Regions from separate parts of the Pseudomonas sp. A-B-19 genome, predicted to be linked through region 1. Evidence: predicted binding sites of a transcription regulator. Region 1 holds the regulator's gene; each other region holds the start of a gene.
What was found. Region 1 encodes FliA, which starts transcription of late flagellar genes. Its sites were predicted from a motif close to CTAAAGTTTNNNNNNNNNNNGCCGNTAA; they were not measured.
Positions count from the first base shown of each region.

Region 2: a site for FliA is predicted at 5,242-5,269, ahead of KGA81_RS21375 (flagellar protein MotY). Genes of this name have one in related genera too.
Region 3: a site for FliA is predicted at 4,104-4,131, ahead of flgM (flagellar biosynthesis anti-sigma factor FlgM). Genes of this name have one in related genera too.

Region 1 is NZ_JAGYGN010000001.1:423,867-433,649, forward strand. It holds gene motD (flagellar motor protein MotD) at 1-373, opposite strand, end outside; gene KGA81_RS01880 (flagellar motor protein) at 389-1,129, opposite strand; gene KGA81_RS01885 (chemotaxis response regulator protein-glutamate methylesterase) at 1,129-2,256, opposite strand; gene KGA81_RS01890 (chemotaxis protein CheA) at 2,305-4,563, opposite strand; gene KGA81_RS01895 (protein phosphatase CheZ) at 4,610-5,398, opposite strand; gene KGA81_RS01900 (chemotaxis response regulator CheY) at 5,420-5,791, opposite strand; gene fliA (RNA polymerase sigma factor FliA) at 5,960-6,700, opposite strand; gene fleN (flagellar synthesis regulator FleN) at 6,697-7,527, opposite strand; gene flhF (flagellar biosynthesis protein FlhF) at 7,644-8,972, opposite strand; gene flhA (flagellar biosynthesis protein FlhA) at 8,984-9,783, opposite strand, start outside.
Region 2 is NZ_JAGYGN010000021.1:34,648-44,430, reverse strand. It holds gene nth (endonuclease III) at 1-595, shown strand, start outside; gene KGA81_RS21395 (PA3496 family putative envelope integrity protein) at 702-881, shown strand; gene KGA81_RS21390 (response regulator transcription factor) at 962-1,588, opposite strand; gene KGA81_RS21385 (hypothetical protein) at 2,070-2,780, shown strand; gene KGA81_RS21380 (argininosuccinate synthase) at 2,924-4,141, opposite strand; gene KGA81_RS21375 (flagellar protein MotY) at 4,271-5,176, opposite strand; gene pyrC (dihydroorotase) at 5,336-6,382, shown strand; gene rnt (ribonuclease T) at 6,379-7,056, shown strand; gene KGA81_RS21360 (peroxiredoxin) at 7,143-7,745, opposite strand; gene KGA81_RS21355 (bacterioferritin-associated ferredoxin) at 8,058-8,276, shown strand; gene bfr (bacterioferritin) at 8,475-8,948, shown strand; gene grxD (Grx4 family monothiol glutaredoxin) at 9,157-9,498, opposite strand; gene KGA81_RS21340 (molybdopterin oxidoreductase family protein) at 9,596-9,783, opposite strand, start outside.
Region 3 is NZ_JAGYGN010000006.1:16,518-26,300, reverse strand. It holds gene flgD (flagellar hook assembly protein FlgD) at 1-118, opposite strand, end outside; gene flgC (flagellar basal body rod protein FlgC) at 134-577, opposite strand; gene flgB (flagellar basal body rod protein FlgB) at 581-988, opposite strand; gene KGA81_RS08510 (hypothetical protein) at 985-1,239, opposite strand; gene cheR (protein-glutamate O-methyltransferase CheR) at 1,356-2,183, opposite strand; gene KGA81_RS08500 (chemotaxis protein CheV) at 2,196-3,161, opposite strand; gene flgA (flagellar basal body P-ring formation chaperone FlgA) at 3,242-4,000, shown strand; gene flgM (flagellar biosynthesis anti-sigma factor FlgM) at 4,168-4,494, shown strand; gene KGA81_RS08485 (flagella synthesis protein FlgN) at 4,543-5,010, shown strand; gene KGA81_RS08480 (flagellar brake protein) at 5,111-5,857, shown strand; gene KGA81_RS08475 (MFS transporter) at 6,004-7,362, opposite strand; gene KGA81_RS08470 (glutamine synthetase family protein) at 7,433-8,677, opposite strand; gene KGA81_RS08465 (sensor histidine kinase) at 8,926-9,618, opposite strand; gene KGA81_RS08460 (tetratricopeptide repeat-containing response regulator) at 9,615-9,783, opposite strand, start outside.

The DNA.
Region 1 (9,783 bases):
TGCCGCGCACGGTCATCTGGTTGGAGCTGATCAGATCACCGAACGCCGCACTGATGTCGTCGGCGATGCTTTTGAGTGGATCGCTGGCGCCGGCGACACCCGCATCGACCTGGTCACTGTCCTTGACCAGCGGCTTGGCCGGGGTCACGGTCTTTGGCCGCTCGTCCCCGATGGGGATCGGCTTGAGCGAACGATCGGAATCGGTGAAGACGCCGATCAGCGCTTCGGAAATGACCTTGTACTTGCCTTCGTTGATCGAAGAGATGGAGTACATCACCACGAAAAAGGCGAACAGCAGGGTGATGAAGTCCGCGTAGGACACCAGCCAGCGTTCGTGGTTGACGTGTTCTTCATGCTGGCGACGACGTGCCATGATCCATGTCTCCCATCAATCCATGAAGCCCTGAAGCTTCAACTCAATGGAGCGAGGGTTTTCACCTTCGGCAATCGACAGCAGCCCTTCCAGCAACATTTCGCGATAACGCGACTGACGCAATGCGATGGATTTGAGTTTGGCGGCAATCGGCAACAGCACCAGGTTGGCACTGGCCACGCCGTAGATGGTGGCAACGAACGCCACGGCGATGCCGTTACCCAGTTGGGACGGATCACCCAGGTTGCCCATGACGTGAATCAGGCCCATCACCGCACCGATGATGCCGATGGTCGGCGCGTAACCGCCCATGCTTTCGAAGACTTTGGCCGCTTCGATATCGCGGCTTTCCTGGGTGTAGAAATCCACTTCCAGAATGCTGCGGATCGCTTCCGGCTCGGCGCCGTCGACCAGCAGTTGCAGGCCTTTGCGCGCGTAGTTGTCAGGTTCGGCGTCGGCGATACCTTCCAGGCCCAGCAGGCCTTCCTTGCGGGCGGTCAGGCTCCAGTTCACCACGCGGTCAATGCCACCGGCCAGGTCAACGCGAGGCGGGAACAGGATCCAGGCGAGGATCTGCATGGCGCGCTTGAAGGCGCTCATCGGCGATTGCAACAGCGCGGCGCCAATGGTACCGCCGAGCACGATCAGCGCTGCCGGACCGTTGGCCAGGGCACCGAGATGCCCCCCCTCGAGATAGTTGCCGCCGATGATGGCGACGAAGGCCATGATGATGCCGATCAGGCTTAGAACATCCATCAGATACAGGCCTCGACCAGGTGCTTGCCAATGTCGTCGAGGCTGTACACCGCGTCGGCGAGCTCGGCTTTGACGATGGCCATCGGCATGCCGTAGATCACGCAACTGGCTTCGTCCTGTGCCCAGACAGAACTGCCGCCCTGCTTGAGCATACGCGCGCCCTCTCGACCATCGGCGCCCATGCCGGTGAGGACGACCGCCAGAACTTTGTCGCCGTAGGACTTGGCTGCCGAGCCGAAGGTGATGTCCACGCACGGCTTGTAATTCAGACGCTCGTCACCCGGGAGGATTTTCACCGCACCGCGGCCGTCGATCATCATCTGCTTACCACCGGGTGCCAGCAGCGCCAGGCCCGGCCGCAGGATGTCGCCATCCTCGGCTTCCTTGACGCTGATGCGGCAGAGCTTGTCCAGGCGCTCGGCGAAAGCCTTGGTGAAGGCAGCCGGCATGTGTTGAACCAGCACGATCGGGGCCGGGAAACTGGCCGGCAGTTGGGTCAACACCCGCTGCAAGGCAACCGGCCCGCCGGTAGACGTACCGATGGCCACCAGTTTGTAGGCTTTGCGTTTCGGTGCGGGCGACGCATTGGCCGCATGCGTACGCGCAGGGATCGGTGCCGGTGCCGGACGCACGGGCGCGCTGCTGCCGTAACTGCCGACGCTCGAAGGCGCAGGTGTTGGAGCGGGTGCGGCCACAGGGGCCGGAGCGCTGTAAGTGCTGACGCGACGATTGCTGCGCGCAATGCTCAGGATCTTCTCGCACAGCAGTTGCTTGACCTTCTCGGGGTTGCGCGAGATGTCTTCGAAGTTCTTCGGCAGGAAGTCCACCGCACCGGCATCCAGCGCATCGAGGGTGACCCGGGCGCCTTCGTGGGTCAGCGAGGAAAACATCAAGACCGGGGTCGGGCAGCGCTGCATGATGTGCCGCACGGCGGTGATGCCGTCCATCATCGGCATCTCGTAGTCCATGGTGATCACGTCGGGCTTGAGGGCCAGCGCCTGATCGATCGCCTCTTTGCCGTTGGTCGCCGTGCCGACGACCTGGATATTCGAATCCGCTGAAAGAATTTCCGAGACGCGGCGGCGGAAAAACCCCGAATCGTCCACCACCAGGACTTTGACTGCCATAAACACTCCATTAGATGGAGCGAGGCCAGGCGCCCCGCTCCACCAGAATCAAATACGCCGTGTGGCGTAACGCTTGAGCATGCTCGGGACATCGAGAATCAGCGCGATGCGGCCGTCACCGGTGATGGTGGCGCCAGACATGCCCGGGGTTCCCTGGAGCATTTTGCCCAACGGCTTGATGACCACTTCTTCCTGGCCCACCAGTTGATCGACGACAAAGCCGATCCGCTGCGTGCCCACCGAAAGGATCACCACATGGCCTTCGCGCTGCTCTTCGTGAGCGGCGGAACTGACCAGCCAGCGTTTGAGATAGAACAATGGCAGTGCCTTGTCCCGCACGATCACCACTTCCTGGCCGTCCACGACGTTGGTGGTCGACAGGTCGAGGTGGAAGATCTCGTTGACGTTCACCAGCGGGAACGCAAACGCCTGGTTGCCGAGCATGACCATCAGCGTCGGCATGATCGCCAGGGTCAGCGGCACCTTGATGACGATCTTCGAACCCTTGCCCTTGGTTGAGTAGATATTGATGGTGCCGTTGAGCTGGGCGATTTTGGTTTTCACCACGTCCATGCCCACGCCGCGCCCGGAGACGTCGGAAATCTCGGTCTTGGTCGAGAAACCCGGAGCGAAGATCAGGTTGAAGCAATCCGACTCGCTGAGACGGTCCGCCGCGTCCTTGTCCATCAAGCCTTTCTTCACGGCGATACCGCGCAGAACATCGGCGTCCATACCCTTGCCATCATCGGAGATGGACAACAGGATGTGGTCGCCTTCCTGTTCAGCGGACAGGATCACCTTGCCGCTGCGAGGCTTGCCCATCGCTTCGCGCTCAGCTGGTTCTTCGATACCGTGGTCGACCGAGTTACGCACCAAGTGGACCAACGGGTCGGCCAGGGCTTCGACGAGGTTCTTGTCGAGGTCGGTTTCTTCGCCGACCAGCTCCAGGTTGATCTCTTTCTTGAGCTGGCGAGCCAGGTCGCGAACCAGGCGTGGGAAGCGCCCGAAGACTTTCTTGATCGGCTGCATCCGGGTCTTCATGACCGCGGTTTGCAGGTCGGCCGTGACCACGTCGAGGTTCGACACGGCCTTGGACATGGCTTCGTCGCCGCTGTTGAGGCCCAGGCGGACCAGGCGGTTACGCACCAGCACCAACTCGCCGACCATGTTCATGATCTCATCGAGACGCGCGGTATCGACGCGCACGGTGGTCTCGGCTTCGCTGGCCGGTTTTTCCGCCGGTGGCGCGGCCGGAGTACGGGCGGCAGCAGGTGCAGCGCCAGCAGCTGGCGTTTGGGCTTTTGGCTCAGGTGCCTTGGCCACCGGTTTCGGCGTCGCCGCCTTCGCGGCCGGCGCGGCAACGGACGCGTTCGATCCGCTGGCAACTGTCGCCTTGCCGACTTCGCTGAACTTGCCCTTGCCGTGCAACTCGTCGAGCAGCGATTCAAATTCGTGATCGCTGATCAGGTCGCTACCGGCCGCAATGGCGGCTGGCGCAGCAGGTGCTGGCACAGAAGCAATGGCCGATTCAAGCGCATCGACAGCGAAGTTACCCTTGCCGTGCAGTTGGTCGAGTAGTGCTTCGAATTCGTCGTCAGTAATATCGGAGCTGTCGCCGGCCGCTTTCGGGGCCTCTGCCGCAGCCGGTGCCGGGACCAGCGCGTCAACGGCGAACTGGCCCTTGCCGTGCAGTTGATCGAGCAACGACTCGAACTCGGCATCGGTGATTTCATCGCTGGCAGCGGTATCGCTAACCGGCGCACAAACAGGTGCCAGTGCCTCGGCCTGAGCCTTGACGGCGTTCAGCGAGTCCAGCAGTTGTTCGAATTCATTGTCGGTGATATCGCCCGATTCGCTTTCAGCCACAGGCGCTTCGACCACGGCGGCGACAGGTACAGCAGCCGCCTCGTCAGCCGATTGCGGCTCGGCCAGACGTGCCAGCGCCGCGAGCAGTTCCGGTGTAGCGGCCGTGATCGGGCCGCGATCGCGGACCTCGCTGAACATGCTGTTCACCGCGTCCAGCGCTTCGAGAACCACGTCCATCAGTTCCGAATCGACGCGACGCTCCCCCTTGCGCAGGATGTCGAACACGTTCTCGGCGATGTGGCAGCACTCCACCAGCTCGTTGAGCTGGAGGAAGCCGGCGCCCCCTTTTACAGTGTGAAAACCGCGAAAAATTGCATTGAGCAGATCCGCATCATCCGGACGGCTTTCCAGCTCGACCAGTTGCTCGGACAGTTGCTCTAGAATCTCGCCGGCCTCAACCAGGAAATCCTGAAGGATCTCTTCATCGGCGCCGAAGCTCATTAAGGGGGTGCTCCTAAAGGTCTAAAAACCTAAAAAACCTGAAACGCTAAAATCCCAGGCTGGACAGCAAATCGTCCACATCGTCCTGACCGGACACAACGTCTTCTCTTTTATCGGCATGAATCTGCGGACCTTCACCCTGAGAGAGATGTTTTTGTGGATCTTTTTCAGCAAGCATCGCTTCACGGTCATGTTCGATGCCCGCAAAGCGGTCCACCTGACTGGCCATCAGCACGAGCTTGAGCAGGTTGCTTTCGACTTCGGTGACCAACTGGGTCACTCGCTTGATCACTTGCCCCGTGAGGTCCTGGTAATCCTGGGCGAGCAGGATGTCGTTGAGGTTGCCCGACACCGCGCGATTGTCCGTGCCGCTGCGCGCGAGGAACCCGTCGACCCGCCGGGCCAGTTCACGAAACTCTTCGGCGCCGACTTCGCGACGCATGAAGCGCCCCCAGTCCGCGCTCAAGACCTGGGCTTCATCCGCCAGGCCATTGACCAGCGGCGTGGCACTTTCCACCAGGTCCATGGTGCGGTTGGCCGCGGCCTCGGTCAGCTTGACCACATAGCCCAGACGCTCGGCGGCGTCAGTGATCTGGGACACTTCTTCGGCTTGCGGCATGTGCGGGTCAATCTGGAAATTGACGATCGCGCTATGCAGTTCGCGAGTGAGCTTGCCCACTTCCTGATACAGGCCGCGGTCACGGGTCTGGTTGAGCTCATGGATCAATTGCACCGCGTCGCCGAACTTGCCTTTTTCAAGGCTCTCGACCAATTCGACGGCGTGTTTTTTCAGGGTCGACTCAAAGTCGCCCAATGAAGTTTCGTTATTGCCCATAGCTCCCCCGTGGCGCACTCATCAACCGATGCGTTCGAAAATCTTCTCGATTTTTTCTTTCAACGCCTGGGCCGTGAAGGGTTTGACCACATAGCCGTTAACGCCGGCCTGGGCCGCTTCGATGATCTGCTCACGCTTGGCTTCAGCGGTCACCATCAGCACTGGCAGGTGCTTGAGCTTTTCATCGGCACGCACGTGGCGCAGCAGATCGATACCGGTCATGCCAGGCATGTTCCAGTCCGTTACCAGAAAGTCGATGCTTCCGCTGTTGAGTACCGGAATGGCGGTAGTGCCATCGTCGGCCTCGACGGTGTTGGTGAACCCAAGGTCACGCAGCAGGTTCTTGATGATCCGCCGCATCGTTGAGAAGTCATCAACGATGAGGATTTTCATGTTCTTGTCCAATTCGACCTCCAAGCAGTCTTAAACGCGCCCAGCACCTGGACGCGCCATTTCAATCAATCCGGCAAAGCACTCAATGACTGTCTGGAGCACCACAGATCGAGACCGGCGCAGTTCAACACCACACCGGCTTCGTTCGCAGTGTCCCCCACACTGCCTTCAGCGCGCTCGCCACTCCCCCAAACGCCCCCGCAAACGGGCCGCGCACTGGCTGTGTAACTGGCTGACCCGAGATTCGCTGACCCCCAGGACCTCACCGATTTCCTTGAGGTTCAACTCTTCGTCGTAGTACAGCGCCAACACCAGTCGCTCACGCTCCGGCAAATTGGCAATCGCCTCCGCCAGCGCAGCCTGGAAGCGTTCATCTTCCAGGTCGCGTGACGGCTCGATATGAGCACTCGCGCCATCCTCGTGCAGCCCTTCGTGTTCGCCGTCCTGCAACAGATCGTCGAAACTGAATAACCGGCTGCCCAGGGTGTCGTTCAAAATCCCGTAGTAATCGTCGAGACTCAATTGGAGTTCGGCCGCAACTTCGTGATCTTTAGCGTCACGACCGGTTTTCGCTTCAATCGAGCGGATGGCGTCACTGACCATGCGCGTATTGCGGTGAACCGAACGTGGCGCCCAGTCCCCCTTGCGCACTTCATCGAGCATGGCGCCGCGGATTCGAATGCCCGCGTACGTCTCGAAACTGGCGCCTTTGCCGGCGTCATATTTGGTCGACACTTCAAGCAGGCCGATCATCCCGGCCTGGATCAGGTCTTCGACCTGGACGCTGGCCGGCAGACGCGCCAGCAAGTGGTAGGCAATGCGTTTAACCAGCGGCGCGTAACGCTCGATCAGCTCGTACTGCGCATCACGGGCCGATTTTCTGTAGAGGTTGTAACCGCTTGCTGTCATAGAACCGGTCCTGCTGTCTGCTGCACGAGGCGCTCGACGAAAAATTCCAGGTGCCCACGGGGGTTGGCAGGCAGTGGCCAGGTATCGACCTTTTGCGCGATGGCCTTGAATGCCAGCGAGCACTTGGAGCGCGGGAAGGCCTCGTAGACGGCACGCTGCTTCTGCACGGCCTTGCGCACGCTTTCGTCGTAGGGCACCGCGCCGACGTATTGCAGGGCGACGTCGAGGAAGCGATCGGTGACCTTGGTCAGTTTGGCGAACAGGTTGCGCCCCTCCTGCGGGCTCTGGGCCATGTTGGCCAGGACGCGGAAGCGGTTCATGCCGTAGTCGCGATTGAGCAACTTGATCAAGGCGTAGGCATCGGTAATCGAGGTCGGCTCATCGCACACCACCAGCAGCACTTCCTGGGCTGCGCGAACGAAACTGACGACCGAGTCACCAATGCCCGCCGCGGTGTCGATCACCAATACGTCGAGGTTGTCGCCGATATCACTGAAGGCCTGGATCAGGCCGGCGTGTTGCGCGGGGCTCAGATGCACCATGCTCTGAGTGCCGGATGCGGCCGGAACGATACGGATGCCGCCAGGTCCCTGCAGCAGTACATCGCGCAGTTCGCAGCGGCCCTCGATCACGTCGGCCAGGGTACGTTTGGGTGTCAGGCCCAGCAGAACGTCGACGTTCGCCAGTCCCAGGTCGGCGTCCAACAGCATGACGCGCCGGCCAAGCTCAGCCAGAGCCAGGGACAAGTTCACTGACACATTAGTTTTCCCGACGCCACCTTTGCCGCCGGTCACCGCGATCACCTGTACGGGATGCATGCTGCCCATGTTATTTCTTTACCTTGTCTTGCATAGACGGAGGCCACATTACTGGCTGCGCGTTCGCAATCGGAACAATGCATGGCAGACCATCGATGTAGGTACAAAAACTGTTCATTACTACCTTAGCCAACCTGCTTGGTTTGGCTGTGGTAAATATCAGCGAACATGTCAGCCATGGCTTCCTCGCTGGGTTCTTCCTGCATTTGCACGCTGACGGCGCGACTGACCAACTGATGACGGCGCGGCAGATGGAGATCATCCGGAATCCGCGGGCCATCGGTCAGGTAGGCCACGGGTAACTCATGACTGATGGCCAGGCTCAACACCTCGCCCAGACTAGCCGTCTCATCCAGTTTAGTCAGGATGCAGCCAGCGAGCCCACAACGCTTGTAACTGTGATAAGCGGCGGTTAGAACCTGCTTTTGGCTGGTGGTTGCCAGGACCAGATAATTTTTTGAACGGATGCCGCGACCGGCCAGGCTTTCGAGCTGCATGCGCAGGGCCGGGTCGCTGGCCTGCAGGCCCGCGGTATCGATCAGCACCACGCGCTTGCGCAGCAAGGGTTCCAGCGCCTGCACCAGGGACTGGCCCGGATCGACGTGGGTCACCGACACATTGAGAATGCGCCCCAGGGTCTTGAGCTGCTCCTGGGCACCGATGCGGAAGCTGTCCATGCTCACCAGCGCAATGTTCTGCGCGCCGTACTTGAGCACGTAACGGGCTGCCAGCTTGGCCAGGGTGGTGGTCTTGCCCATGCCGGCAGGGCCGACCATGGCGATCACACCGCCTTCTTCCAGCGGCTCGACTTCGGGGGTAACGATCATCCGCGCCAGGTGCGCCAGCAACATGCGCCAGGCCTGACGAGGTTCTTCGATCCCGGTGATGAGCGCCAGCAGGTCGCGCGACAGCGGGCCGGACAGGCCGATGCGTTGCAGGCGTCGCCAGAGGTTGGCCTGGTCCGGACGGCTGCCTTGCAGTTGATTCCAGGCCAGGGAGCCCAGCTGGACTTCCATGAGTTCGCGCAGGCTGTTGAGCTCGAAACGCATCGAGTCGAACGCGCGCGGGTCCACGCCACCGGACGCAGACACAGCGGCTGGCGCGGGGCGACGGGGTTCGGCGTACGTCGGCTCGACCAGCGGCTCGGCGGCAGTCAACGGCAAGCCGGCGAACAACTGACGGTTGGTGCTGTGATCGCTCTCGCCATCGCTACGCAGGCTCAATTCGGCCTGGGCAGTGACGATCCGCGACTGAGTCTTGCGCAACTCGTCTTCGAGCTCCATGTTCGGAACACGCGGCGCCAGCGCCGATAACTTGTAATCCAGCGCAGCCGTCAGCTCGACACCACCGGCGATCCGACGATTGCCAATGATGGCGGCATCGGCGCCCAGCTCATCGCGAACCAGCTTCATGGCCTGACGCATATCGGCGGCGAAAAAACGCTTAACTTGCATAAACCACTACCTCAGCCGTTGGGCCCTACTGTCGCAACGATGGTCACTTGCTTGTTGTCAGGGATTTCCTGGTAAGCCAACACGTGCAAACCCGGGACTGCGAGCCGGCCAAATCGCGAGAGCATTGCGCGAACCGGACCGGCCACCAGCAGAATCACCGGCTGACCCTGCATCTCCTGGCGCTGCGCCGCATCGATCAGCGAGCGTTGCAGCTTCTCCGCCATGCTTGGCTCCAGCAGAACGCCTTCTTCCGAGCCTTGCCCGGCCTTTTGCAGACTATTGAGCAATATCTGTTCCAACCTTGGCTCCAGCGTGATCACTGGCAGCTCTGACTCAGTGCCTACAATGCTTTGCACGATTGCACGGGAGACGCCAACCCGCACGGCAGCCACCAGCGCGGCGGTATCTTGACTCTTGGCGGCATTGTTGGCGATGGCCTCGGCAATGCTGCGGATGTCGCGCACAGGCACTTGCTCGGCCAACAGCGCTTGCAACACCTTGAGCAGTTGCGACAGCGAAACCACGCCCGGCACCAGTTCCTCGGCCAGTTTCGGCGAGCTTTTGGCCAGCAATTGCATGAGCTGCTGCACTTCTTCGTGACCGATCAGCTCACTGGAATGTTTGTAGAGAATCTGGTTCAAGTGGGTAGCCACAACGGTACTGGCATCGACCACCGTATAACCGAGGGATTGCGCCTGGGCGCGCTGGCTGATTTCAATCCAGACCGCCTCCAGGCCAAAAGCCGGATCTTTGGCGGTAATGCCGTTGAGCGTGCCATAGACCTGTCCCGGGTTGATCGCCAGTTCGCGAT
Region 2 (9,783 bases), on a different contig from region 1:
GGACAACCCGGAACCAAAGACCGAACTGGCCTATTCCTCACCGTTCGAATTGCTGATTGCCGTGATCCTCTCCGCGCAGTCGACCGATGTCGGCGTCAACAAGGCCACAGCCAAGCTGTTCCCGGTCGCCAATACCCCGGCAGCAATCCATGCCCTGGGCGTGGAGGGACTGTCGGAGTACATCAAGACTATCGGTCTGTACAACAGCAAAGCAAAAAACGTGATCGAAACCTGCCGCCTGCTGATCGAGCGCCACGCCGGTGAAGTGCCACAAACCCGCGAAGAGCTGGAAGCACTGCCCGGCGTCGGCCGCAAAACCGCCAATGTGGTACTCAATACGGCATTCCGTCAGCTGACCATGGCCGTCGACACGCATATTTTCAGGGTCAGCAACCGGACTGGCATTGCTCCCGGCAAGAATGTGGTGGAAGTCGAGAAAAAGCTGATGAAATTCGTGCCCAAGGAGTACCTGCTCGACTCCCATCACTGGCTGATCCTTCACGGCCGCTATGTTTGCCTGGCCCGCAAGCCCCGATGCGGGAGCTGCCGGATCGAGGACTTGTGCGAATACAAGCACAAAACCTCCGACGATTGAGGCGCTATTAGGTTTATTGAATTGTCGATTGAAAAAATCTTTTTTACCCGCCGGGAGATTGTCGATATAAGGAGCGCCAAAGGCCTTCTTAGCCTGGAGTAGCTAAATGAGTACTGGCAAAGAGCAATTGGACGTAGAAGACGACTTCACCACCACCGAAACCGATGACGCCGAGCCGGTGGTTGAAGTAGCGAAAACCAATCTGAGTAAACGCCGCACCATCGACAACCTGCTGGAGGAGCGCCGACTGCAAAAGCAATTGGCCGATTACGATTTTGACTTATGACATCTCAAAGCCTCCCGAAACGGAGGCTTTTTTTTAAGTGCCATACTCTGCTGGACGCCCCTTGTCGCACAGTCAGGTCATCACACCAGACCATTGCGTTGTGCCAGCTCGATCAGATCGACCAGAGACCGCGCATTCAGCTTGAGCAACAGGCGGGTCTTGTAAGTACTGACTGTTTTATTGCTGAGAAACATTCCATCGGCAATCTCTTTATTGGTCTTTCCTCGGGCCAACTGTTGCAGGACCATCATTTCCCGCCCCGACAATCGATCAACCATATCGGCCTCACTGGCGTTCCCCAAACTGCAACGCACGGTATGCAGGGCTTGATTGGGAAAGTAGCTGTAGCCTGACAACACGGCCTTTATCGCACTGAGCAACTCCGTCAGGTCTTGTTGTTTGCAGACATAACCGGCCGCACCGGATTGCATGCAACGCATTGAAAAATGCCCCGGCGCCTGGGAAGTCAGGATCAGAACTTTCATCGGCATTGAGGTCGAAGACAAACGCGCGATGACTTCCAATCCGTCCAGCTTCGGAATCCCGATATCCAGAATGACAATATCCGGCATAAGTTCACGGGCTAGTTGCAGTGCATCCACACCATTATCAGTTTCTGCAATAACTTCGTAGCCATGACGTTCCATTAGCATACGTACCGCAAGACGAATGACGGGGTGATCATCCACGATCAGCACTTTATTCATGGGCAAGTCCAATTTTCGCTGTTCGAATTTTTAGAACCCGCACAATAGCCTAGTCGTTTCACCCATGGCATGTCGCCCCTTCCGGCCACCTGCACCAAGAGACATCCCCTACAAACAACACGGATTTCTCCTACAAAAATCCCTCGAACGGAATGAGTTGAAAACTGTGTCAGCGTCAGTGTGTCGCACTTTCCAGCAGCTGCCTCTATCGATTTACGCCCAAAATTTTCCGAGAGCCGGCCTGAACAGTCGCGCCCCGACAAACATAAGCCTCTACTCCTTCGTTAAAACGTAACTGATATTTACGCACTCAACACTCACACCAGAAATATCACACACCAAGAATCCAATTACTCTTACAGCAAATAATATTTTTTGAGCAATCATTAAAGCACCATCAACATTAAAAAAAATCGAAGAAAACGCGAAAACCACTACATCAACCCACCCTCATAAACCATTCAGAAAAAGACAATAGAAGATGAATACAGGACATGATAAAAAACGAATCAGCAACCCGATGACAATTATCGCGATATTCGCGGCGCTCTCTGAAACTTCGGCAGCCGTTTCTCTACCCTTCCTTGACCAAGAGGAAAGAGAACTCTATGTCTGGTTTCTGATCAGCTTTCCGTTTTATTTACTTTTGCTTTTTTTCGCGACACTCAACTTCAACTACAAATCACTTTATGCACCTTCCGACTTTGAAAAGGGCAAACACTTCATGAAAGTCATGGATGATGCCGGGCGGCCGACAAAAAAGACGTCCGGGAAGTCCTCTGGGAGCTCCACTCTGGAAACATCGACGAATGACCGACAGTCAGCTCGGACACCCTGCGGCGCACAGGACCCGCCAACGGAGATCGACCTGCAAACCACCGTATTTGTTCAGCATCAACTTCAGTTACCGGAATTTATAAAAGACCTGTACATCGTGGATGCACGCTGGATGAGCAAGGAGGTCGAGTTTGGAGCGCTGCTGGAAAAAATCCAGAGGCCACCGGAAAAGACGGCGTACGTGATTCTGTTTGTCACGTGTGCCGCTTCGGAGGCTTTATTGAAAGCCAGTGCGCTTGAACATTCAAAGCAGAGCAAGAGGCGCTGTGTCGCCTTCTATGTTGCCTACAATCTGGACTCGCACAGGTTGTCGGTCATCGATCAAACCGGACAACCGGCAGACAACAACACCTAGGACAGGACAGACCATTGGAAGGAGAAAAACAGGAAATCGTCAGCGCAAACACACGACAATGAAGTAACTGGCGTCACACCCCGTTTTCAGGTGCCTGACCTCGTCCTGGACGAGATCAGGCATCCATCACGATCTCAAAGGTCTCAGAACAGCTTCCGGCCTTTGTTCGCGGCGATACGCATGCGCAAGGCGTTGAGCTTGATGAAGCCCGCCGCATCCGCCTGGTTGTAGGCGCCGCCGTCTTCCTCGAAGGTCGCAATGTTGGCGTCGAACAGCGAGTCGTCAGACTTGCGGCCAGTGACGATCACATTGCCCTTGTACAGCTTCAGGCGCACAACGCCGTTCACGTTGACCTGGGACGCATCGATCATCTGTTGCAGCATCAGACGCTCAGGGCTCCACCAGTAGCCGGTGTAGATCAGGCTGGCGTACTTGGGCATCAGCTCGTCCTTGAGGTGAGCCACTTCGCGGTCCAGGGTGATCGACTCGATCGCACGGTGGGCACGCAGCATGATGGTGCCGCCAGGGGTTTCGTAACAGCCACGGGACTTCATGCCCACGTAACGGTTCTCGACGATGTCGAGACGGCCGATACCGTGCTCGCCACCGATACGGTTCAGGGTCGCCAGTACGGTGGCCGGAGTCATTTCGACGCCGTCCAGCGCGACGATGTCGCCGTTGCGGTAGGTCAGTTCCAGGTACTGCGGCTTGTCCGGAGCGTTTTCCGGGGAAACGGTCCAGCGCCACATGTCTTCTTCGTGCTCGGTCCAGGTGTCTTCCAGCACGCCGCCTTCATAGGAGATGTGCAGCAGGTTGGCATCCATGGAGTACGGGGATTTCTTCTTGCCGTGGCGTTCGATCGGGATCGCGTGCTTATCGGCGTAATCCATCAGTTTTTCACGGGACAGCAGATCCCATTCGCGCCAAGGGGCAATCACTTTCACACCAGGCTTCAAGGCATAGGCACCGAGTTCGAATCGAACCTGGTCGTTACCCTTGCCGGTGGCGCCATGGGAAATGGCGTCAGCGCCGGTTTCGTTGGCGATTTCGATCAGGCGCTTGGCGATCAGCGGACGAGCGATGGAAGTACCCAGCAGGTACTCGCCTTCGTAAACGGTATTGGCGCGGAACATCGGGAAAACGAAATCGCGCACGAACTCTTCGCGCAAGTCGTCGATGTAGATCTCTTTGACGCCCATGGCCTGAGCCTTGGCGCGTGCAGGTTCGACCTCTTCGCCCTGACCCAGGTCAGCGGTGAAGGTCACCACTTCACAGTTATAAGTATCCTGCAGCCACTTGAGGATCACCGAAGTGTCCAGGCCGCCGGAATACGCCAGAACGACCTTGTTTACGTCCGCCATGCCATCACTCCACGGGATTCTACGGAAAGCCGGGAAGTCTACCGCTCATGCAGAATAATTTACAGTGGCGCGACAGCTTATGACGACGAAGCGACAGATTATGTCGAGAGAGCGACGATGACCGAAAGGTCAGGAAGTGGCCGAAGTCGCCGCTTTCGTCGTCTGCGGGGCGACTTGTTCCACTGCTGCTCCACGCTCCAGGCGTACCGCTACCCGACGGTTCTTCGCGCGGTTGGCGTTACTGGTATTAGGCGCCAACGGATAACGTTCGCCATGGAAACGTACGGTGATTTGCGACTCCTGGATGCCGTTGGCCTTGAAGAACTCCATCACTGCCAGGGCTCGGCGCCGCGACAGGTCGCGGTTGGTCAGGCGGTTGCCGCTGTTGTCGGAGTGACCGTCGAGCTCGATGCGATTGACTGTCGGATCGGCCTTCATGTACTCCAGCATCACCTGCAGCCTGGCCTTCGCGGCGCTGTCGAGTTCGATTCCGCCGCCGGGGAAGCCGATGTCGGATTGCTTCACCTGCTCGAAGTTCTGCGGCAACAGTTTGGCCACGCAGATTTGATAATCGGCAAACGCCTTGGTGAACCGGACCGGCAGCAGGCGCACTTCCGACACTCGGCCATCCCCCGAAGAATGGCGAACCACCGGACTGCGACCGTCCATCAGTCCGCTGATCAGGCGCCCGGCCTGAGCCTGTGAACTGTTGAACAAGACGTTGCCGCTACCGATCCTTACCGTGCCCAGGTTGATGTCGTCACGCCCCGGTTGCCACGGTGCTGCAGCGGCCAGCAAGGTCGCCGAACCGCCGCCGATCATCGGGTTATAGGCTTTCAGACGAAACGTTGCCTGCTCACCGGCCTTGCGCACGAACTCGCCCGAACCGAAGTCGGCAACCGGCTGAGTCAGGCGGCATTCGAACTTGTCACCTTCGACCGTCCACTCAATGCTCTCCAGACGAGTCTGGAAAGTGAGCGCCATCGCGGGAAGGCTGGCAAACACACTGAGCAAGGCTAAATAACGCTGGCGCACGGGAGGCTCCACTGGCTTTTACAACAAAAAGACCGACACACGCATGTTCACGGCATACCTGTTGGATATCGGAAGCTTCCTGCAAAACTTGATAGCGAGTGCCTGCAAGAGTCTTTTCCGGTAGCATTCCCTTGAGTTTGACCCGCCTGGAATCCCCTCATGTCCGACCGCCTGACCCTGCTGCGTCCCGACGACTGGCACATTCATCTTCGCGATGGTGCCGTGTTGACCAATACCGTCGCGGATGTCGCGCGCACCTTTGGCCGCGCCATCATCATGCCCAACCTGGTTCCACCAGTGCGCAACGCGGCCGAAGCCGACGGCTATCGCCAGCGGATTCTCGCTGCCCGCCCGGCCGGCAGCCTGTTCGAGCCACTGATGGTCCTGTACCTGACCGACCGCACCCAGCCTGAAGAAATTCGCGAGGCCAAGGCCAGCGGATTCGTGCACGCCGCCAAGCTGTACCCGGCCGGCGCGACCACCAACTCGGACTCTGGCGTCACCAGCATCGACAAGATTTTCCCTGCACTCGAGGCCATGGCCGACGTCGGGATGCCGTTGTTGATCCACGGTGAAGTCACCCGGGGCGATGTCGACGTATTCGACCGCGAAAAAATCTTCATCGACGAGCACATGCGTCGTGTGGTCGAGCGTTTCCCGACCCTCAAAGTGGTCTTCGAACACATCACCACCGCGGACGCCGTGCAGTTCGTCAACTCGGCCTCGGCCAACGTGGGCGCGACCATCACCGCGCACCACCTGCTGTACAACCGCAACCACATGCTGGTGGGCGGGATTCGGCCGCACTTCTATTGCCTGCCGATCCTCAAGCGCAATACCCACCAGGAAGCCCTGCTCGACGCCGCCACCAGCGGCAGTGAGAAGTTCTTCCTCGGCACCGACTCGGCGCCCCACGCCCAGCACGCCAAAGAGGCGGCCTGCGGCTGCGCCGGTTGCTACACCGCCTATGCGGCCATCGAGATGTACGCCGAAGCCTTCGAACAGCGCAATGCGCTGGACAAGCTCGAGGCCTTCGCCAGCCTCTACGGCCCGCGGTTCTATGGTCTGCCGGCCAACACCGATCGCATCACCCTGGTCCGCGAAGAATGGACCGCCCCTACCAGCCTGCCATTTGGCGAGCTGACCGTTATCCCGCTGCGCGCCGGTGAAAAACTGCGCTGGCGCCTGCTGGAGGAACACGCGTGAGTGAAGCCCATTTCGACGACGAACTGGAAGGCAATGGCGGCGCAAGCGGCCCTCGTCATCCAATGGCAGCCAGGTTCCGTGGCTACCTGCCAGTTGTCGTCGACGTAGAAACCGGTGGCTTCAACTCGGCCACCGACGCCCTGCTGGAAATCGCCGCGACCACCATCGCCATGGATGAAAAGGGGTTTGTCTACCCGGATCACACCTACTTCTTCCGTGTCGAGCCGTTCGAAGGCGCGAACATCGAAGCGGCGGCCCTGGAGTTCACCGGGATCAAGCTCGATCACCCGCTACGCATGGCCGTGAGTGAAGAGACGGCCCTGAACGATATCTTCCGCGGCGTGCGCAAGGCCCTCAAGGCCAATGGTTGCAAACGGGCGATCCTGGTCGGGCATAACAGCAGCTTCGACCTGGGCTTCCTCAATGCAGCGGTTGCGCGTCTGGACATGAAGCGCAATCCGTTCCATCCGTTCTCCAGTTTCGATACCGCAACGCTCGCTGGCCTGGCCTACGGTCAGACCGTGCTGGCCAAGGCTTGCCAGGCAGCGGACATCGATTTCGATGGCCGCGAGGCTCACTCGGCCCGTTACGACACCGAGAAGACCGCTGAGCTGTTCTGCGGCATCGTCAATCGCTGGAAGCAAATGGGCGGTTGGGAAGATTTCGACGATTGATTGTTCCGGCGTTATCCCGCCCATAAAAAAACCGGCCTCGATGGGCCGGTTTTTTTGTACCTGCTTTTGTAGCTTGAGCGTGCGCCTTACAGAGCGGCAGCGTGCTCGGTCAGGTATGCCGCAACGCCTTCTGGCGAAGCGTTCATGCCTTTGTCGCCTTTTTTCCAGTTGGCAGGGCAGACTTCGCCGTGCTCTTCGTGGAATTGCAGAGCGTCGACCAGACGGATCAGCTCTTCCATGTTACGGCCCAGTGGCAGGTCGTTGATGATCTGCGAGCGGACAACACCTTTGTCGTCGATCAGGAACGCGCCACGAAATGCCACGCCGTCAGCGGACTGAACGTCGTAGGCCTTCATGATGTCCTGCTTGATGTCGGCAGCCATGGTGTAGCGAACCTGGCCGATACCGCCATTGTTCACTGGAGTGTTGCGCCATGCGTTGTGGGTGAAGTGCGAGTCGATCGACACAGCGATCACTTCAACGTTACGCGCCTTGAACTCGGACATGCGGTTGTCCAGAGCGATCAGCTCGGACGGGCAAACGAAAGTGAAGTCCAGTGGGTAGAAGAACACCAGGCCGTATTTGCCTTTGATCGCCGAAGACAGGGTGAAGCTGTCAACGATCTCGCCATTGCCGAGTACGGCCGGTACGGTGAAGTCAGGGGCTTGTTTGCCTACGAGTACGCTCATTGGATATCTCCTGGTGTAATAGCGTGAGAAACAGGGTTCGAATCAGCCTGCCACCCTGAGGCGACAGCCCTGTGACACGATCCCCGGTCGCAAAAGACCGTCCATCATACACCGCACGTTTGAGCTGGCTTAGCTGTATTTTCCCGGTACGATGAAATCCGCATCGGTTTTTATATCACCGGTTTACCAGGCAGACCGTTCGTCAGCCATCCCCACTCATGACGAAAAGTGCACTGAAACTACTTTGACAATCATTCTCGTTAACATTAAGATCCATCGCAATTGAGTCACAATCAGCGACGGTCTTTCCTTATGTATGTTTGCCTCTGCACTGGCGTCACCGACGGTCAAATCCGCGATGCGATCTATGAAGGATGCTGCAGCTACAAGGAAGTCCGAGTGGCCACCGGCGTTGCCAGTCAATGCGGCAAATGTGCCTGCCTCGCCAAGGAAGTGGTCCGCGAGACCCTGACCAAACTGCAAACGGCCCAGGCTGCTATTCCTTTTCCAGCAGAATTTACCGTGGCTTAAATATAGAATTTCAAAGAACCGGACATATGTCCGGTTTTTTTATGCCTGAAAATCAACTGGTTATGTTCTAGACGCGGAACACAAACATTCTTATTCCGATTAATTTTCATTTAAGTTTCAACAACTTAGGTTTGACACCCTTAAATACGCAGCTCAAACTCTGCCCTATTGACAGCTAATAAAGGGCAGGACCCCATCATGAAAGGCGACGTTACAGTCATCCAGCATCTCAACAAGATCCTCGCCAATGAGCTGGTCGCGATCAATCAATACTTCCTGCATGCGCGCATGTATGAAGATTGGGGCCTGAACAAGCTCGGCAAGCACGAGTACCACGAATCCATCGACGAGATGAAGCACGCCGACAAGCTGATCAAGCGGATCCTGTTCCTTGAAGGCCTGCCGAACGTCCAGGACCTGGGCAAGCTGCACATCGGCGAGCACACCAAGGAAATGCTGGAGTGCGACCTGCGTATCGAACGCACCGGTCACGCGGATCTCAAAGTGGCTATTGCCCATTGCGAAACAGTCGGCGACTTCGGTAGCCGCGAGCTGCTTGAAGATATCCTCGAGTCCGAAGAAGAACATATCGATTGGCTGGAAACCCAGTTGGGCCTGATCGATAAAATCGGACTCGAGAACTACCTGCAATCGCAGATGGGCGAAGAGTAGGAGCTGCCGCAGGCTGCGATCCTGGCGATTGCAGCGGCAACTTTGCAGTAACACCCAGACACAATGAAAAGCCCCGCACTCTGCAACAGAGGCGGGGCTTTTTAATGCCTCCTGTAGGAGCTGGCTTGCCAGCGAAGAACGATGACGCGGTTCAGCGATATACCGCGTCATCGTTCTTCGCGAGCAAGCTTGCTCCTACGGGGCCGAGTCAGGCTTCGGACTTGTTGGCAGCAGCGGCTTCAACAGCAGCCTTGATGGTGGCTTGCAGCGAACCGTCAGCAGCCATTTCAGTCATGATGTCGCTACCGCCGATCAACTCACCACCGACCCACAGCTGCGGGAAGGTTGGCCAGTTGGCGTATTTTGGCAGGTTGGCGCGGATTTCCGGGTTCTGCAGGATATCCACGTACGCAAACTTTTCGCCACACGCCATCACGGCCTGCGCGGCTTTCGCGGAGAAGCCGCACTGCGGGGCATTCGGCGAGCCTTTCATGTAAAGCAGAATGGTGTTGTTGGCAATCTGCTCTTTAATCGTTTCGATGATATCCATGGAGCACCTCGGCTGAACTTTCCGACTCATGGGTCGGCACGGTGGCGCATTGTAACGGAAAGCCGAGCACCCTGCTCGGTCTCTCCATCAGTCTGGTTCAAACCGCCGCTACTGTCACCGGCACACCATTGAGCACGGCGTTTCCCGACAGTTCGTCAAGCCGGCATTCGTCGGTCAGGTCGTTGGCGCTCGAACCCGGCTGACTGCTGGCAATCGACATTTGCACGCCCGGCCGCGCGTGACCCCAGCCGTGAGGGAGGCTGACCACGCCTTTCATCATGTCCA
Region 3 (9,783 bases), on a different contig from region 1:
TGCCCGTGGCGCTGCCGGTTGCCGACGCGAGGCCGTCAGTCGTGGTGTTGGTCTTGATCGAGGAATTGGCCAGGATGTCGTTGAGGCTCAAACCGCTGGTGGAATCGGTAACACTCATCTGAGTCGTCCCTTATCACTGACCGAGGGTCAGGACCTTCTGCATCATGGTTTTGGCGGTGTTCATCATTTCGGCGTTGGTCTGGAACGAACGGCTCGCGGAAATCATGTCGGCCATTTCTTCCACCACATTGACGTTCGGGTAGTAGACGTAGCCCTTGGCATCGGCCGCCGGATGGTTCGGCTCGTAGCGCGCCTCGAGGTTGCTCTGGTCTTCGACCACACCCAGCACCTGCACGCCTTGTCCGGCGGCATCCTGGCTCTGGAACAGCGAGTCGCTGCCGCCGCTCTGCCCGCCCTGGAACATGGTGGCGAATACCGGGTGACGCGCGCGGTAGGTCTGGTCGATGCTCGACGAAACCGTCTCGGCGTTGGCGATGTTCGAAGCGACAGTGTTCAAACGCGTGGTCTGGGCACTCATGCCGCTACCGGCAATGTTGAAAACACTGGATAGAGACATGGCTTACTCTCCGCGCAGGGCTGAGACCAGCCCTTTGAATTTGCTGTTGAGCAGGGTGAAGCTGGCCTGGAAGCCGATCGCGTTTTGCGCGTAGTTCGACTGTTCCAGCTGAGCGTCCACAGTGTTCTGGTCGATCGACGGTTGCATCGGCGTGCGATACAGCAACGACTCGTCGCCATTGCCCAGGCCTTCAGCTTCGATGTGACGGCTGTTGGTCATGTTCAAGGCGAAGGTGCCGCTTTTGGTTTTCTCGTTCTGCTCGGCGAGCACTTTCGAGAAGTCCAGGTCCCGAGCCTTGTAGTTCGGGGTATCGGCGTTGGCGATGTTGTTGGCCAGGACTTCGGCACGCTGGGCGCGAAAGCCCAGGGCTTGTTCGTGGATACCGAGCGCTTTATCGAAGCTGATGCTCATGTCGGGAAACCTTCGGGTGACCTGATTTTTCGTAGGATCGACTTAGCAAGCCCCATGCCAATTAAAAAAAGCCCGAAAACCGGGGCTTTGCCGGCCATGGCAACGCGGCAATGCCAGAAAAGCGGCAACGGTTTTCCGCCGCATGCCGCTTTTCTGCCGTTTGGCACCGCGCTTGAGAGCATCACCTCACCCTGTAGGAGCTGGCTTGCCAGCGAAAGCGGTATGTCAGCGACGTTGAAGGCGAATGACACTACGTCTTCGCTGGCAAGCCAGCTCCTACAGGGGATTGAGAAAACCGTGAGAAATCACCAGACATAAAAAAACGGGAGCCCCTGAGGACTCCCGTTTTCGATGACACCAGCAAAAATCACTTCGCCTGGTAAATGATCCCCGGGCTGCACTGGACCATCTGGTAATGATCCGGCAAGCCGTTCAGCGCTTCGGAAGCACCGAGGAACAGGTAACCGCCCCGCTTCAAACTGCTGTGGATGCGCAACAGGATGTCCTTCTTCACCTCGGCGGAGAAGTAGATCAACACGTTGCGGCAGAACACGATGTCGAACTTGCCCAGGCTCGCGTAGCTGTCGAGCAGGTTGAAGGAACGGAATTCCACGCGGTTCTTGATCGGCGCCTTGATCGCCCAGCGTCCCGGCCCTTTCGGGTCGAAATAACGCTGCAGACGCTCAGGCGACAGACCGCGGCCGATGGCCAGGCTGTCGTACTCGCCGGTCTTGCAGTTGTTCAGCATGGTGCCGGACAGGTCGGTGGCAACGATCTGCACGCCCATCCTCAACTGGCCCATGTTGACCCGCTCGAACTCGTCGATGGACATCGACAGCGAATAGGGTTCCTGGCCCGACGAACACGCCGCCGACCAGATGCGCAGGCGCTGGCCGGGACTGGCCTTGATCGCTTCGGGCAGTACCTTGTTCTTCAAGACTTCAAACGGGTAGGTGTCACGAAACCACAGGGTTTCGTTGGTGGTCATGGCATCCACCACCTGCTCGCGCAAACCGCTGCGCGGCTGGGTCTGCATGCGCTGAACCAACTCGCCCAAAGACTTGATGCCTTGCTGTTCCATCAGTTTGTTGAGACGGCTGGAGACCAGGTACTGCTTGTTTTCACCGAGCAAAATGCCACAGGCTTTTTCCAGGAATACCCGGAACTGTTCGAAATCCAAATTACCCGTAGACAATGATGCTGCCTCTTAAATCGTGTTGACTGCCAGGGGCGCGGGCCCCTGGCTGATATCTGCAGCCTTGATCCGGTCGACTACCCGGGATGCCAGGTCATCGGGACGGAATTTGGCCAGGAAGTCATCGGCACCGACCTTCTTGACCATCGCCTGATTGAATACCCCTGACAACGAAGTATGCAGGATGATATGAAGCTTTTGCATGCGCGGGTCGTTGCGGATTTCCGCCGTCAGGGTGTACCCGTCCATCTCCGGCATCTCGATGTCGGAGATCATCATCAGGAACTCTTCTTCCGGCTTCTTGCCCTCGTCGACCAGTTTGCGCAGGTAGTCCAGCGCTTGCCGACCGTCGTTCAACGCCACCACTTCGACGCCGACCGTTTGCAGGCAACGCGTGACCTGCTTGCGCGCCACCGACGAGTCATCGACCGTCAGCACACGCAACGAAAGCGCCTTGTGCCGGGTTTCGACATCCACCACACCCACGGAAATCGCTTCCGGCGTCGGTGCCACTTCCGCCAGCACCTTCTCGACATCGATGATTTCGACCAACTGATTGTCGACCCGCGTCACCGCCGTCAGGTAGTGATCGCGCCCGGTGCCCTTGGGCGGCGGATGGATCTCCTCCCAGTTCATGTTGACGATGCGTTCCACCGAGCGAACCAGGAAACCCTGAGTCTTGGTGTTGTACTCCGTGATGATCACGAAGGGATTGTTCTTGTCCTTCAACGCACCGGAGCCGGTCGCCATCGCCAGATCAAGGATCGGAATGGTCGCCCCCCGGATGTTCGCCACACCGCACACGACAGGACTGGACTTGGGCATCAGCGTCAGTTTGGGGCATTGCAGCACCTCCCGAACCTTGAACACGTTGATCCCATACAGCTGCTGGCCGTCGAGACGGAACAACAACAGCTCAAGGCGATTCTGCCCCACCAGTTGCGTGCGCTGGTTCACCGAATCCATTACACCAGCCATGCCCAGACTCCTACACCAACGCCAAGTGTTGTTGCGACGCGCCTTCACTAAACGGCACGGCGCTTGCTTTTTTAATCGTTATGAACACAGAACCGACATTTTTCCGACGCCTGACCACACCCTGCCGCAAATTGTCTGGCGTGCTGGCGGCCGTTTGCCTGTTCAACGCTGGCGGCCCAGCCCTTGCCGACGCGATTACCTTGCCTGATATGCTTATCGGCGTCACTCAGGGCTTTCTTGAATTCACCGTAGAAGACTATCTGGCGACCAGCCAAACGGAAGGTCGCTACGAGATCCAGGTCAACCCGCTCGATCCGCGCATGCACATGCCCATGTGCGACAAGGAATTGACAGCAACCCTTGAGAGTCCCAAGCCGCTGGGGCGGGTCACGGTCAAGGTCCGCTGCGAGGGCGCCTCCCCCTGGATGGTGTTCGTACCCGCTCAAGTCCGCCTGTTTCGCGATGTCGTGACCAGCGCCCGGCCACTGCGCCGCGCCAACATTGTCGAGCCTTTGGATGTGGTCCTGCGCGAACGCGATATCAGCCTGATCAGCCAGGGCTACCTGACCTCCCTGGACCAGGCGATCGGGCAGCGACTGACCCGACCAATGGTCGCCGACCAGGTGATGACCCAGGTGCATATCGAACAGGCCGAGGTCATCCGCAAGGGTGATCAGGTGGTGATTACCGCCCGCAGCGGTACGCTCAGCGTGCGCATGCCGGGCGAAGCCCTGTCAAACGGCAGCCTGAGCGAACAGATCCGGGTGAAGAACCTCAATTCCCAGCGAGTCATCAAGGCGCAGGTCATGGCGCCGGGGCAGGTGGAAGTGTCCATGTAAAGCTCCCTGCTCATCGGAATGTGGCGCTAGCCCCGGCTGTTCCCTAGACTGTGCTCCATGCAGGGCAAGCGTTGGCGCGCGCGAGGTTCATTGATAAATGGGCCTAAAGTTTTCCAGGGAATGGCCGAAACCATGGCAAGCGTCCAAATTCCCAGAGGTTTTTTATCATGGTCATCGATTTCAGCCGTTTGAACAGCTCCTCGTCCCTGACGGGCAGTACACGTACCAGCGCCAGCAAGGAAACCGCCGAAACCGGCAAATCCGCGCCGCTGGAGTCCGCGGCCGAACAGGCCGGCACCGTCAAAAGCGGGGAATCGGTACATCTCAGCGAAGAGGCTCAACAGTTGCAGAAGGTCACTGACAAGCTGCGCGATCAGCCCGCCGTCGACAACGCCCGCGTGGCCGAGTTGAAAGCAGCGATTGCCGATGGCAGCTATAAAGTCGACAGCAACCGTGTAGCCAGCAAACTGCTCAACTTCGAAGCCCAGCGCTAGGCCACCGCCGGCGCCAGGCTTTTGGACGCTTAAAACCCAAGGCCAGCCATGCACGACACTCATTTACTGCAACTGATCACCGATGACTTTGCTCCAGCGCAACACCTGCTGGAATTACTGCAGACCGAATCCCTCGCATTGCATGGCCGCAACATGCCATTGCTCGAGGACATCCTGGCGCAGAAACAGGCATTGGTCGTGTTGCTCGAACAGCATGGCCGCAAGCGCAGTGAAATTCTCGCCAGCCTCAACCTGCCGACCAACCGTGGCGGTCTTGAGCAACTGGCCAGCCAGTCGAGCATTGGCGAGCAGTTGCTGGCGCAAAGTGACGTGCTGACCGATCTCCTGGCCCGGTGCCAGGCCATCAACGCCAACAACGGCCAGTCGATCCTCACCCAGCAGGCCGCTACAGCCACCCAGCTGAAAATCCTCAACGGCGGTGAAACCCCGGCGCTTTACGATGCCAGCGGAACATTCTCCAGGCGTGCCAAGCCGCGCCCGCTCAGTCAGGCGTGAGCCGGTCAATGCCCCCGCTCTATCGCTCTATCAAGACGCGCAACATACTGGCAAACTGCTACCCTGCCGTCGTCAAATTTTGTCTGGAGATTGATTAACCGTGTCCAATGCCTTATCCGTGGATGATGCTCCGCAGCCACCCAAGGTGCTCTCCACGCCCTTGGAAATCTCCAGCAACCTGCGCCAGCTGCTCGAAAGCCATGACCCGCTGATCATCACGTTCCACGAGCGCAGCCAGCGCTTCCAGAGCTACCTGGTGGACCTGGACCGTGACAGCAACATGATTGCCCTGGACGAAATGATTCCCCGTGATGGCGAGCGCTACCTGCTGGCGGGTGAGCCGTTCAGGGTCGAAGGCTTCCACGAAGGCGTACGCATTGCCTGGGAAAGCAACGGCCGATTGAACATCGACGAATCCGCTGGCAGCCGCTGCTATCGCGGCGCCCTGCCCGATGAAGTGGTGTACCACCAGCGCCGTAATGCGTTCCGCGCGGCACTGAAGCTGGCACAACTGGTCAACGTCAACCTCGACGGCGAAAAGCTCAAGGCCTCCATCAGCGGCAAGCTGCTGGATATTTCCGCTACCGGCTGCAAACTGCGTTTCGACGGTGACATCACTGGCAGCCTGCAACTGGGTCAGGTTTACGACCGTTTCAGCGCCGAACTGCCCTTTGGCAAGATGACCGCACCGGTCGAGTTGCGTTATCTGCATTTCGAAGAAAAGATCTCCACCACCTTCGCTGGCGTTCGCTTCCATAACATGAGCGGGCTGGTGCAGCGTCAGGTCGAACGTTTCGTCTACCAGTTGCAACGCGAAGCACGTCGCTTCGACAAAGACGATCTCTGATGTAGTCCGATCCCTGTAGGAGCCGGCTTGCCGGCGAAGGCGTCCTTTAACCTTGCATCGACACAACGGACGCCTTCGCTGGCAAGCCAGCGCCTACAAAAACGGGCAGTCCCTTGCGGTGACTGCCCGTTTTTTGTGCCCTGGATTTAAGGCCTGACCTCGGTAAGGCTTTGCTCGCGCCCCGGGTCAGGGTCTTCTGGCGGTTGATCGGTTTCAGGTTCATCTGGCGACTCCGGATTCACCGGGTTACACATCTGCTCCTGCACCACCTGCTCATCGACCCGCGGGTCGAGGCAGGCCACCAGTGGCGAACTCGTCATATTGTCCGGCATGGCCACGTGATGCAGCGGTGCGTCGTCGACCTGATGCAGGTTGGTCACCGCTTTCGGGCGAATCCGCCATACCAGCACCAACGCAAAGAAACTGAAGAAGGCATAGAGCATCTGGCTGCCGAACAGCTTCATCAGCACGCCTGCCACCAGCGGCCCGATACTCGCGCCAACGCCATAGGTCACCAGCAACATTGCCGTCAGGGACACCCGGCGATCGCCTTCGACGTGGTCATTGGAGAACGCCACCGCCAACGGATACAGGCAGAACTGCACCAGCGAACAGACGAAACCGGCGATGAACAGAACCTCCAACGGCACCTGCGGCATGATCGCCAGCGGCAGTGCAGCCAGGGCCAGGCTGAAGGCGAAACTGCGGATCAGCACGGCCCGATCGTAGCGGTCGGACAACCAGCCCAACGGCCACTGCACCAGCAGCCCGGCAAAAATACAGCTACCCATGAACAGACCGACCAGCTCCGTGGACAAACCTTGCTGCGAGGCATACAGCGGCGCCAGACCATAGAACGAACCGACGATCAGCCCTGCCCCCAGCACCGTACTCAATGACTGCGGCACACGCTTGATAAAGAACCGTGGTTCCATCGGTGCCGGATGCAGCGGTGCCGGGTGAATCCGCCGGGTCAGGGCCACAGGCACCAGACACAGGGCAAAACACAGGGCAACCAGCATCAGCAACTCCAGCCCCAGCGCCGGGTGCATGACCAGAATCAGTTGCCCCATCACCAGGCCCAGGTAGGAGGCGATCATGTAACCGCTGAACACCAACCCGCGTTGCTTGGCTTCGGCCTGCTCGTTCAGCCAACTCTCGATCACCATGTACTGGCACATCATGCCGAGGCCGACGATCACCCGCAGGAACAGCCAGGCCGGCAGCCAGTCGATCAGGCCATGGCCCAACACCGCCGCGCCGACGATTCCGGCACAGGCCGAGTAGGCCCGGATATGCCCGACCCGGGCAATCAACCGGTGACCGATCTTGCCCCCCAGCACCAGGCCGAAGTAGTTGGCGGCCATCAACGCACCGACCCACAGGCTGTCGACATGGTCGGCCGCCAGGCGCAGGCCCAGGTAAGTACTCAACAGGCCCGAGCCGATCAACATCATCAGCGAGGCGAAATACAGTGCTCGAAAGGATTTCCAGATTTGGCGCATCGGCGTTCCGAGCGGCTCCTTGCAGTGAGAATCGGCTATCGCTAAACGATAGCCGGATGTCGACGGATCGTCAGGCCTGGGCTGCTAAAACACGCCGTTCCCAGGGAGTAATTTCATTATGAAAACTGCTCAGTTCCAGGGTCTTCGAAGCGATGTAGCCTTCGATGAATTCCGCGCCAAACAGTTCCTTGGCCAACTGGCTACGTTTCAGACGCTCCAGTGCCGCATGCAAGGTACAGGGCAATGAAAGATTGTCCGGCACTTCGAACTCACCCTGGATCGGCGCACTCGGCTCCAAGGCGTTCTCGATACCGTGCAACCCCGCCGCCAGGCTTGCGGCAATCGCCAGATACGGATTGGCATCGGCCCCCGGCAAACGGTTCTCGACCCGACGGGCCACCGGCAAACTGGCCGGTATGCGCAAGCCGGCTGCCCGGTTGTCATAGGACCAGCAGGCATTATTCGGTGAGGCGTAAGGGTGGCACAAGCGCTGATAGGAGTTCACGTTCGGCGCAAACAACGCAGTGAAGTCGGCCATGCACACTTGCTGGCCGGCAATGAAGTGACGGAAGGTAGCCGTCTCCTGCCCCGTCTTGTCACTGAACGCGTTTTGCCCCGAATCGATCTCGACGACACTCTGGTGAATATGCATCGAACTGCCCGGCGTATGCGGCAACGGCTTGGCCATGCACACCACGCTCAGGCCGTGCTTGAGGGCAACTTCCTTGAGCAAGTGCTTGAACAGCAACGTCTGGTCGGCCAGCAGCAATGGATCGCCATGCAGCAAATTGATCTCGAACTGGCTGACGCCCATTTCGTGCATGAACGTATCGCGGGGCAGCCCCAACGCCGCCATACATTCGTAGACTTCATTGAAGAAGGGGCGCAGCCCATTGTTGGAGCTGACGCTGAACGCCGACTGACCATCCTCGCGACGACCATCCAGCCCCAGCGGTGGCTGGAACGACTGAGTCGGGTCGGTGTTGGGCGCAAAAACGAAGAACTCAAGCTCGGTCGCCACCACGGGCGCCAGGCCGCGGGCTGCGTAACGGGCAATCACGGCCTTGAGCTGGCCACGGGTCGACAGGCTGGAGCTGGTGGTGGTGCCCAGTTCATTCGCGTCGCAAATGGCGAAGCCCCGCGGTGGATGGCTCCAGGGCAAGCGGTGGATTTGTGCCGGGTCCGGGATCAGCGCCAGGTCGCCATCATCGCTGCCGTAAAAGCGTGCCGGCGGGTATCCGCCCATGATGCATTGCAACAGTACGCCCCGCGCCATCTGCAAACGTCGACCGTCGAGAAACCCCTCGCGGGTCATCACTTTGCCCCGTGGAACGCCGTTCAAATCCGGCGTGACACACTCAACTTCATCAATGCCCGTCAATCGCTGCGCGAGTGAGCTCAGGCCAACGCTCGTCATGACGCAATCCTTGTTATTGTGCGAGCCGCGAACGGCGACCGTACAAAATAGGCTCCGCATGTTCGGAATTTCAAGCGGCCCTCATCAATAAAGACGCAAAACCTCGTAGGCGCTGCCGAAGGTTCAGCAGCGCCTACGACAAACAATCACGGCAGGTAAAGGCGGAACACCCCACCGCCCAACGGACCACCATTGCTAATTTCGGTGCGTCCGCCGACGCCGTTGCGCTGATGCAACGCGGCAATTCGTCCAGCAAAGTACAGGCCCAACCCGGTACTTCCAGTGCTTTGATTGATGCCCTGCACGTAATCGGCCTGGCGCTCGATCATCTGCGCCGGATACCCCTGACCATCGTCATTGATGGTCAACACCAGTTGCCCGGCTTCGTCGCTGACGCTGATCAAAACGGCATGCCGTGCAAAGCGGACGGCATTGTTGATGCAGTTGGCCAATACCGACGCGATCAACTCACGATCGAAGAAACCCAGTGGGCTGAGCGGGTCCACTTCATAGGTGGCCATGATGCCGCGGCTGGCGAACACTTCCTGATGGCAAGCCAGTTGCGCTTCGATGAAGTCGTCCAGTTCATGGTAGGCCGGCTGCAACGGCATCTGGTTGACGCCCAGCTTGTACAGCCCCAGCAACTGCACCAGCATGCCGTTGAGGTGGGCAAACTCGAAGTCGATCACGCCCTGCTCCGGCGTCTGTTGCGCCGCCTGCGGCAATCGCGCCAGCCACTGGCTGTGGGCCTGCATCAGCATGGCCAGCGAGTTCTTCATGTCGTGCACGGTAGAGGCGATCACCGTGGAGAAATCCAGTGCCTGTTGGTTGTCGTTCATTGGCCAAACGCCTTGCTTTTCAGCTTCTGGTAACGCGGATAACGCGCGTCGGAGTCGGGCATCAGGCCGACCATTTTCAGGCAGGTCCGACATTCTTCCAGCTCCGCTGAAGGAACTGCAGTATCGGTGCCGTGCAACAACGACTGCGCCAGGTTCAGGGCGATA